DNA from 3 places in the Roseibium sp. QJM3NY_11 genome. Region 3 is predicted to be linked to each of the others. Evidence: predicted binding sites of a transcription regulator. Region 3 holds the regulator's gene; each other region holds the start of a gene.
The links. Region 3 encodes PhoB, which activates phosphate uptake and scavenging genes when phosphate is short. Its sites were predicted from a motif close to TGTCATNNANCTGTCAT; they were not measured.
Positions count from the first base shown of each region.

Region 1 (3,274 bases), 2.0 Mb from region 3:
CTGTTTGGCCAGGTTGAAATAGGGCACGGCGTAGCCGGAGGTGCTGTCCGGATCGGCGAAGGCGAGGGTCTTGCCCTTGAGGTCCTCAAGCGACTTGTAGCCGCTGTCGCAGCGCACGGCGACGACAGAGAAATAGCCGGTGGAACCGTCCTTCTGCAGCCGTGATACCAGCGGAACGACACCGCCGTCGGTTTCGGTGTAGGCGGCGGCATAGGACGACGAGCCGAAGAAGGCGAATTCGATCTGGTCGGCGGCGATCGCCTGGATCACGCCGTCATAGGAGCCGGCGGTGAAGATATCGACTTCGACGCCGAGCTCGCGTTCCAGGTATTTTTCGAAAGGCGTGTAGCGGGCGATCCGGTCCTTTTCGTTTTCGCCGGACAGGATGCCGAACTTGATGGTCTTGTACTGATCTTTCCAGCTGTCCGCCAGGGCCGGGGAGGCTGCCAGAACGGCAGTGGACACTGCTGCTGCGAGAATGGCCTTCATGGTGATGCTCCTTGTCGCCGGGGTCTCCGGCGGGTGCGCGGCCGCGGCCGCTCCAGGGATGCGCGAGCGGTCAACCGCTCCCGCGGGTCAGGCCCCGGCGGCCTGTCTGGCCGGCCGGGGCGTAGCAGGTGTCATGGACGTGGAGGTGACGGCCTCGTCGATAGGTGCCGACAGGTCGTTCGAGCCGTAGATCGCGCGAACCTTTTCGCTGGTAAGGGCATCCGGCGGTCCGTCGAAATGGACCTGCCCGGCACGCATGGCGATGATCCGGTCGCAACAGGCGCGGGCCGTGTCCAGCGTGTGCAGGTTCACCAGCACAGTCAGCCCGTCGGTTCTGTTGATCTCGCGCAGCGCATCCATGACCCGCGTGGCGTTTGCCGGGTCGAGGGAGGCAATAGGCTCGTCGGCGAGCATGATGCGCGGGTTTTGGACCAGTGCTTTGGCGATCGCGACCCGCTGCTGCTGGCCGCCTGACAGCGTGCCCGCGCGCTGAAGCGCCTGCGGTACCAGGTCGAGCCGGTCCAGCGCCTCGATGGCCCGGGCACGATCCTCGTCCGTGAAGGAGCGCGTCATGGCCCGGACAAACCCGGTATGCGCAATCCGGCCGACCATCACGTTGGTCAGCACGTCCATGCGCTCCACCAGATTGAACTGCTGGAAGATCATGGCGCAGGAGGCCCGCCACAGGCGCAGGTCGCGTCCGCGCAGCGCCGTGATGTTGCGGCCCTCGTTGATGATGGTGCCCCGGCTCGGATCGGTGAGCCGGTTGATCATGCGCAGCAGCGTTGACTTGCCGGCGCCCGACCGGCCGATGACCCCGATCATCTGTCCCTGCGGGATCGCCAGCGACACTCCATCAACCGCAACCAGGTTGCCGAACTCTTTTGACAATTGCTCAATGACCAGCATGCACACCTCCTGGAAACGGAGAGCGACATAGCAAGAAACCGTCCTTGGCAGATGTCTATACGATTATACTTTTATGAAGTTTTGCGACGGTCTTCAGAATATTATTTGCCGTAAAAATAATAAGTCCAAGTTATGGTTCAATTTTTTATTGATAAAATAATTTTCGGAAATTTTTTGCTTCGATCCTCTTTGTAATTGTCGTCCAATTTACATAATACGTTCACTTTCAGCGCCGCCCTTGTCGTTACGTTTCCGTTGCCTTGCCGGCTTTGCACCGGCCACACACGGAGTTCCCGATATGCGCTTTCTGAAATTCGCCGCGGTCACCGCCGCCGCTCTCGCCGTTTCCCTGTCTTCATCCTTTGCCGACACCTTCAAACTGGCCGTCACGGATGTGGAAGGCCTGGAGCGTCTTCAGGTCGAATGGGCCCCTTTCAAGGAGGCCCTTGAAAACGCGACCGATCACACGTTCGAATTCTTCCCGGTCACCAGCCGCACGGCCGCCGCCGAGGCACTGCGCGCCAAGCGCGTCGATTTTGTCGTCACCGGCCCGGCGGAATACATCGTCATCAACACGTTGACCGAAGCCACGCCGCTGATCGGTCTCGGCCGTCCCGATTATTACTGCGCGATCGTGGTGCGCGCCGACAGCGGCATCACCCGCCCTGCGGATCTCAAGGGCAAGAAGGTCGCCTTCGGTGACATCGGCTCCACCTCCAACATGCTGTGCCCGATGCAGCTCATGGCGGACTACGGCGTCGACCCGGTCAAGGATGTCGACAAGCTGCACACGTCGCGCAACATTGCCCATGAAGCCCTGAAGAAAGGCGACGTGGCGGCCATCGGCACCAACCACAATTCCTGGCTGAACGTGCGCAACAAGGACGACAGCGTGCCGAACGGGTTCTTCCGTGTGGTGGCCCGGTCCGGCGACCTGCCGAACGACATGCTGATGGTTGCCGCCCATGTGGATCCGGCGACGGCCGAAGGCGTCCGCGACGCGATCCTCGACAACAAGGAAGCGATCATCGCCGCGATCATGCAGCATGAGGAAAACGACAAGTATTCCGGCATGGATCTGGTTGCGATCGAGGACGGTGCCTACGGTCTCGTCAGGTCCATGTACACGACCGCCGGGTTCCCGCAATACGACAACTTCATCGGCGAATGATGCCGAGTGCCCAACTTCGTGCCGCCGACGCCCAGGCGCCGGTGGCCGTGCCGCAGCCCGGGAGTTCCGAGGCCCCATGCGAGCTCAGGGTCGAGGGATTGCGCAAATCCTTCGGCAAGGACCGTGAGGTGCTCCGCGGCGTCTCCTTTTCGGTGCGCCGGCGCGAGGCGGTCGCTCTGATCGGCTCCAACGGTGCGGGCAAGTCCACCGCTTTGCGGTGCGCGCTCAGGCTTGTCGAGCCTGAAGCCGGGTCGCTGGCCCTGTTTGACGAGGATATCTCCTCGGCGCATTCGCGGCAGCTCAGAAAGGTTCGGGCCGATGTCGGGTTCGTCTTCCAGAAACACAATCTGGTGCCGCGTGTGTCCGCACTGACCAACGTGCTCCACGGCAATCTGGGCCGCTCCGGCGGGCTGCGCGGATGGTCCCAGGTGTTTGCGCGGTCCGAACTGCGCGAACGGGCAATGGCGTGCCTTGAGCGGGTGGGGCTGGCCGATCATGCGGCCAAACGCGCCGATCAGCTCTCCGGCGGTCAGTCGCAGAGGGTTGCGATCGCCCGGGCCCTGATGCAGCAGCCCAGGATGATCGTGGCGGACGAGCCCGTGGCCAGCCTCGATCCGGTCGCCGGGCGCGAGGTGATGGATCTGTTCCACCAGCTGACGGGTGAGGAGGGCATCGCGCTGCTGTTCACCTCTCACAACGTGCAAC
Region 1 is NZ_CM149660.1:2,668,157-2,671,430, forward strand. Features, by position in the region: gene phnD (phosphonate ABC transporter substrate-binding protein) at 1-489, opposite strand, end outside; gene phnC (phosphonate ABC transporter ATP-binding protein) at 577-1,398, opposite strand; gene phnD (phosphate/phosphite/phosphonate ABC transporter substrate-binding protein) at 1,697-2,569, shown strand; gene phnC (phosphonate ABC transporter ATP-binding protein) at 2,566-3,274, shown strand, end outside.
Region 1: a site for PhoB is predicted at 1,595-1,611, ahead of phnC (phosphonate ABC transporter ATP-binding protein). Genes of this name have one in related genera too.

Region 2 (3,274 bases), 1.4 Mb from region 3:
CGACGAGGGCGGCGTTGCGATCGAACTGAGCGGACGGCCCAACCCGGAAGGCGGCAGTTTTCTGGACATAGATGTGCGCGACACCGGGATCGGCTTCGATGCGGAAGAAGCCGGACGCCTGTTCCAGGAATTCGAACAGGTCGACCACGGCCCTGCCCGCAAGTTTGGCGGTACCGGGCTTGGCCTGGCGATCGCGCAGCGGCTCGCGGGCCTCATGGGCGGTGAAATTTCGGCCCGGCCTGCCGGCGGAGGCGGCGCCCATTTCCGTGTCTCCTTGCCGGTTCCCGAAAGTCTGTTGGCGGACAGGGACCAGCGTCTGGAGCAGGTCGTGGGCCGCAGGATCGTTTTTGTCAGCAACAGCCGGATCGAATGCCCGCTGCTGGCCGGGCGCCTGCAACAGCATCAGGCCGAAGTGAAGGTGCTGGCCCCCGGCAATCCCGAACTCGACACCTGCCTTGCGAGCGCGGACCTTCTGATCGTCGACAACGGGGCGCTCTCCGACAGCGGCGGCTGGCTCGCCTCCGCGCGGCTGACGGGATGCAGGGCACCCGCCATCGTCATGATCGCGCCGCCGGAGCGTGAGCGCCTGGAGAACCTGCGCGCAGCCGGCTACGCGGCCTATCTGATCAGGCCGGTGCGCATCGAGACTCTGGTCCAGATCTTCTCGGGCCTGCTGGGCGACGAAGGCATGGACCACGCCTGGGATGTCAGCGCCGAACCGCTGAGCAACAGCTTCCTGTCCAGCCGCTACAAGATGCCCGCGCGGCCCTTGCGCCTGCTTGTTGCCGAAGACAACGATATCAACCGGCTCCTCAGCGAGGCGATGCTGCGCAAGCTCGGCCATGTGCCTGTCATGGTTGTTGACGGCGAGAGGGCGGTCGAGGCGGCAGCGGACGGGTCCTACGACGCCATCCTGATGGATCTCCACATGCCCGGCCTCGACGGATTTCAGGCGATCCGCCAGATCCGCGCGGATGAACAGGCCGAAGGCCGCCCGGCTGTGCCGGTGCTGATCGTCACGGCCGATGTCATGAAGGATGCCCGCGACAAGGCGGCGGAAGTCGGGGCGGCGGGCTATCTGACCAAACCGCTGTCCGTCGAAGCCATTTCGGATGCCCTGTCCGAAGTTGGCCGCGCCTGAGGAATGTGCCGCGGTCTCGCGTGTCCGTGAACATCCACCGACGGACCCTGCCGTGTAATACCAACCCCCGCGAACAGGCGTATCCTGCGTGCCGGCAAGGCACGGGAAAAAAATCTGGTGTCATCCGGTTGTCGGAATAGTATGTTCTACGGCGTGGTCCAAGCACAGCCACCGGGCCGGGGATTGTTGTTCCCGCGTAGGTAAATTGGCGGGTGAATCAGTCAATAGCCTCAGAGACCGATCGATGTGCGCCAATGGGAAGACATGAGGGTGGAATGTCCATAATGCGGCAAGGACTGTTTTCTCCGAGGAATCTGGTCCGCAAATTCACGCCTGCAATGCGCCCCGACGCAAACATGGCGAACGTTCAGCGTCCCGGCACCGCGCTCCGCACCCCTGTCAAGACCGGCGAAACACTTGGCCGAATCGGGTCGCTTGAAGTCCGCATGGCCCGGAACTTCAAGGAAGTCAAAAAGGCGCAGCGTCTCCGCTACGAGGTTTTCTACGAGGAAATGTCGGCCATTCCCGACGCACACACCCTTGCGACCCGCCGGGATGCCGATCCGTTCGATGCTTATTGCGATCATCTGCTCGTCGTCGATCACGCTTCGCTGAAGCGCAACAAGCTTGGCCGGCTGAAACCGGAAATCGTCGGCACCTACCGGATCCTGCGTCAGGAAATGGCGGACCGGAACGGTGGTTTCTACACCGCCGCCGAATACGACATTCAGGCCCTGATCGATGCCAATCCGGACAAGCGGTTCATGGAACTCGGTCGCTCCTGCGTGCTGAAACCCTACCGCAACAAGAAAACCGTCGAGCTGCTCTGGCACGGGATCTGGGCCTATGTTCTGCGCCACAAGATCGACGTGATGCTTGGCTGCGCGTCGATCGAGGGCATCTGTCCCGACACGCTCGCCGGCCAGTTGTCCTTCCTGCACCACAATGCCCGCGCCCCGGAAGAATGGCGCGTGCGCGCGGTGGCAGACCGCTATGTGGACATGAACCGCCTGCCGGCCGAACAGGTCAACTCCAGGGAAGCGCTGCGTGCCCTGCCGCCGCTGGTCAAGGGGTATCTGCGCCTTGGCGCCTTCATCGGCGATGGCGCCGTCATCGATCACCAGTTCGGCACCACGGACGTGCTGATCATCATGCCGGTGTCCGAACTCAACACGCGCTACGTCAACTACTACGGCGCTGACGCAAGCCGCTACTCCAGCTAGAGCCGTCCGGCTGGTCACAGGCTTCCCGCATGTCCTTGCGGCCAGGCGAAACGCGCACCGGAACCGGTGTGCCGGCGGGTCAATCGGCTGCTCCGGCCCGGGTCTGCGAATTTCGGTAGCCTTAACGCCCCCTTAAATCACCTCACTCTAGAATCATCCCCGGGGAACCCGGTCCTTGGCCGGCGAACGCCGACCCGGTTTGGTATGGAGTAGGGAAAAGGGATCAATGGCGCCTCGGGCGAAACGCCAGCCGCGTGTTGAACCGACATTCGGACAGTCGGGCAGCAGCCTGCTTGACCTGCGGCTGAAACCGCAGGACCGCCCGGCTGCGCCCGCTTCAAAATCTTCCGGCAAGGCGAAGTCCCGCAAACCTGCCGCCAAGAAGAAAACCGCTCCGAAAAAACCCGCGTCTCCCGCGCGCAAGCCAGCCAAATCCGGGGCCAAAACCGGAGCTGGCACCGGCAAGAGCCGTGCCCGGGGCGGACGCTCCGGTGCCAAGCGGCGCAGCCGCAAACGGACCCGTCGTTTTCAGCTTCCCGCCGCGCTGGGACGGCTGCTCAAGCGCGGCGTCTACTGGAGCATGGTGCTCGGCATCTGGGGCACGATCGCGGTGGTCTGCGTGGTCGGCTACTACGCCGCCTTCCTGCCGCCGACCTCCGAATGGCAGGTGCCGGCCCGGCCGCCCAACGTCAAGATCGTTGCCTCCAATGGCGCGCTGATCGCCAACCGCGGCGACACCGGCGGCGAAGCCGTGCGTCTGGAACAGTTGCCGCCCTATCTGGCCAACGCAGTGATCGCCATCGAGGACCGCCGCTACCGGTCCCATTTCGGTCTCGATCCGATCGGTCTCGCCCGCGCCATGATCATCAACCTCACCTCGGGACGCCTGCAGCAGGGCGGATCGACCCTG
Region 2 is NZ_CM149660.1:282,680-285,953, reverse strand. Features, by position in the region: gene AC0VX3_RS01225 (hybrid sensor histidine kinase/response regulator) at 1-1,141, shown strand, start outside; gene olsB (l-ornithine N(alpha)-acyltransferase) at 1,498-2,364, shown strand; gene AC0VX3_RS01215 (transglycosylase domain-containing protein) at 2,591-3,274, shown strand, end outside.
Region 2: a site for PhoB is predicted at 1,260-1,276, ahead of olsB (l-ornithine N(alpha)-acyltransferase). Genes of this name have one in related genera too.

Region 3 (3,274 bases):
CCTTCAGAAAGCCGGTCTTTGGGAAGAAGTGAAGAACCGCCTGGACGAGCCGGGCACCGGCATGTCCGGTGGTCAGCAGCAGCGTCTGTGCATTGCCCGTGCGATCGCCGTCAGCCCGGAAGTGATCCTGATGGATGAGCCGTGTTCGGCGCTTGATCCGATCGCCACGGCCAAGGTGGAAGAACTGATCGACGAACTGCGCGAGAACTTCACGATCGTGATCGTGACGCACTCCATGCAGCAGGCCGCCCGCGTGTCTCAGCGTACCGCATTCTTCCACCTCGGCGTGCTGGTTGAGGAAGGTCTGACAGAAGACATCTTCACCAATCCGAAAGACAAACGTACACAGGACTACATCACTGGCCGCTTCGGCTAGGCGATTTCCGTAAATCTCAAGGGGACTACAGAATGGCTGAACATACAGTCTCGGCTTATGATGAAGAACTGACGGCCATGGCCGGCAAGGTCGCCGAAATGGGTGGACTGGCCGAAAAGGCGTTTGCCGACGCCATTTCCGCACTGGTTTCCCAGGATTTGGAGCTGGCGAGGTCGACGATCGACAAGGACGCCCGTCTGGACCGTCTTCAGCAGGAAGTCGAAAGCAAGCTGATCGAGTTGATCGCGCGCCGTCAACCGATGGGCCAGGACCTTCGCGAGATCACCGCGGCAACCCGCATCTCCAACGATCTGGAGCGTGTCGGTGATCTGGCGAAGAACGTCGCCAAACGGGCCATCGCGATCGACAGCGACCTGCAGTCCAAGAAGCTTGCGATCGGTGTCGAGCACATGACGGAGCTTGCCCTCGCGCAGCTCAAGCGGGTGCTGGATGCCTATGCGCGCAAGGACGCGGAGGAAGCCCGCCGCGTACAGGAAGCCGACGCGGAAATCGACGCCATCTATACGTCTTTGTTCCGCGAGCTGCTGACCTACATGATGGAAGATCCGCGGGTGATCACCCAATGCGTCCATCTGCTGTTCTGCGCAAAGAACATCGAGCGGATCGGCGATCATGCGACCAACATTGCCGAGAACGTCTATTACATGGTCACAGGCGACCGTTTGCCGGAAGACCGTGCGAAAGTCGACGAAACCGGCGCCTAGGTCACCAAAGGTTCAATCGGAAGCGAACGGACACCCGAATGTTGACCGGGTCACAAGTCGCAAAGCATTTCGTGCCCGGTCAGACGCAAGCACGATACGTAAGGTTCCGTCGAGATTGATCACGGAAAAAGAACCGGCCGGCGCCAGGTCAGGGACCTGTTGCGCCGGTTGCCGAAATTGGAGCGAGATGTATGCCGAAGGTGCTCATCGTTGAAGACGAAGAACCCCTCAGCCTTCTACTAAGATACAATCTGGAAGCAGAGGGCTACGCTGTCGAAGCGTGTGTCCGGGGTGACGAGGCCGAAATCCGGCTTCGGGAAAGCCAGCCCGACCTTCTTCTGCTCGACTGGATGCTGCCGGGGTTGTCAGGCATCGAGCTGTGCCGCAGGCTGCGCGCACGCGAGGACACGGAGCGGCTGCCCGTGATCATGCTCACGGCGCGGGGTGAAGAAGCGGAGCGAATTCGGGGCTTGTCCACCGGCGCCGACGATTATGTCGTCAAGCCGTTCTCCGTACCGGAATTGATGGCGCGCGTGCGGGCGATCCTGCGCCGGGCCAGTCCGGAAGTGGTCTCCACCATGCTGCGGTCCGGAGACATCGAGCTGGACCGGGAAACCCACCGTGTGCGTCGCAATGCCAAGGAAATCCACCTGGGTCCGACAGAATTCCGGCTGCTGGAATTCCTGATGACGTCTCCGGGCCGGGTGTTCTCCCGCGAGCAGTTGCTGGACGGTGTCTGGGGTCATGACGTCTACGTCGACGAACGCACGGTCGATGTGCATGTCGGCCGTTTGCGCAAGGCTCTCAACAAGGGCAAGGCCAAGGACCCGATCCGGACCGTCCGGGGTGCGGGCTATGCCTTCAACGATCAGTTCACCGTCTCCGCCTGAAACGCGGCAGCCTGATACGAAAAAACCCGCCATGTCGGCGGGTTTTTGCTGTATGGGAACGCGATGTCTGCGGTCAGCCCGCCTGGGCGACAACCTTGCGATCGCGGCGGCGGTCGGCCATGGGCTGGTAGGCGATCTTGCAGTGATGGGTGCAATAGGGAACGCTGGGGTCGGACTGGCGGCCGCAGAAATAGAAATCATCGGTCGCCGGATCGCCGATCGGCCATTTGCAGGTCCGCTCCGTAAGCGTCAGAATACTTGCCCGCTGCGAGATCGGCACAAGATCCGCAATCGGCTCAACGGCCGGCTTGGGTACGATGGCCGGGGCCGGAGCAAAATCTGCTTTCAGCGCCGTCGCGCCGATGGATTGCGGTTGCTGGGCGGGTCTCTTCGGCGTTGCGGCACCGGTCGAAGCGGGACGGGCCCGCCGCGGCTTCGCGCTGGAAGAGGTTGATTTGGCCCGGCCGGACAGGCCCAGACGGTGCACCTTGCCGATGACGGCGTTGCGCGTGACACCACCCAGCTCGCCTGCGATCTGGCTCGCGCTCAATCCGTCGCTCCAAAGCTTCTTGAGAAGCTCAACCCGGTCGTTTGTCCAACTCATTGCCGCACCCTTTTCTTGGGCTGCCCTGCAGCCATTAACCTCGTGTTAAGCGCACGTAGTCGCGCCTAAGGATGGCATATCTAGTGCCTCTTGATGATTTGCCGCACGAGATCTCGTGTGTGATGTCCCAGAGGTTACAATAACGTTAATTTGTCAGGCAACCGTTCACCCAAATCCAGTTGGGGATGAACCGACTTTTCCCCAATTATGGCGAGGTACTTGAGAATTTTGAGGAATTTGCCATTCGCGCGCTGTCGGAGCGCCGCGGCGCATTTCCATTGACAGTCCATGGTGGGGGCAGTGTATAAGAAAACTGCTGCGTGCCGCCTTATCGGGCGGCACGTTGCGTTTTGGCCGGGCGCACCGTTTGCAGGTGCCTTGCGGCGTCACGGTGACGCTGAAGAATCGGCCGTTTTTGAGGAGTTCAACGAGGTTATGTCCGCGACCGCATTGTTCGGGAATTACGCAAGATCGGAACTGGCATTCGATCACGGGGAAGGTGTCTGGCTGGTGACGGCAGACGGCCGACGATTCCTCGATTGCGGCTCCGGGGTTGCGGTGAACGCGCTCGGACACAGCCACCCACATCTGGTCAAGGCGCTGCAGGAGCAGGCCGGCAAGCTCTGGCACGTTTCCAACCTGCACCAGATCCCGGAAGGGGAACGCCTGGCCCGGCGGC
Region 3 is NZ_CM149660.1:4,716,787-4,720,060, reverse strand. Features, by position in the region: gene pstB (phosphate ABC transporter ATP-binding protein PstB) at 1-376, shown strand, start outside; gene phoU (phosphate signaling complex protein PhoU) at 409-1,101, shown strand; gene phoB (phosphate regulon transcriptional regulator PhoB) at 1,293-1,991, shown strand; gene AC0VX3_RS21620 (GcrA family cell cycle regulator) at 2,065-2,595, opposite strand; gene AC0VX3_RS21615 (acetylornithine transaminase) at 3,031-3,274, shown strand, end outside.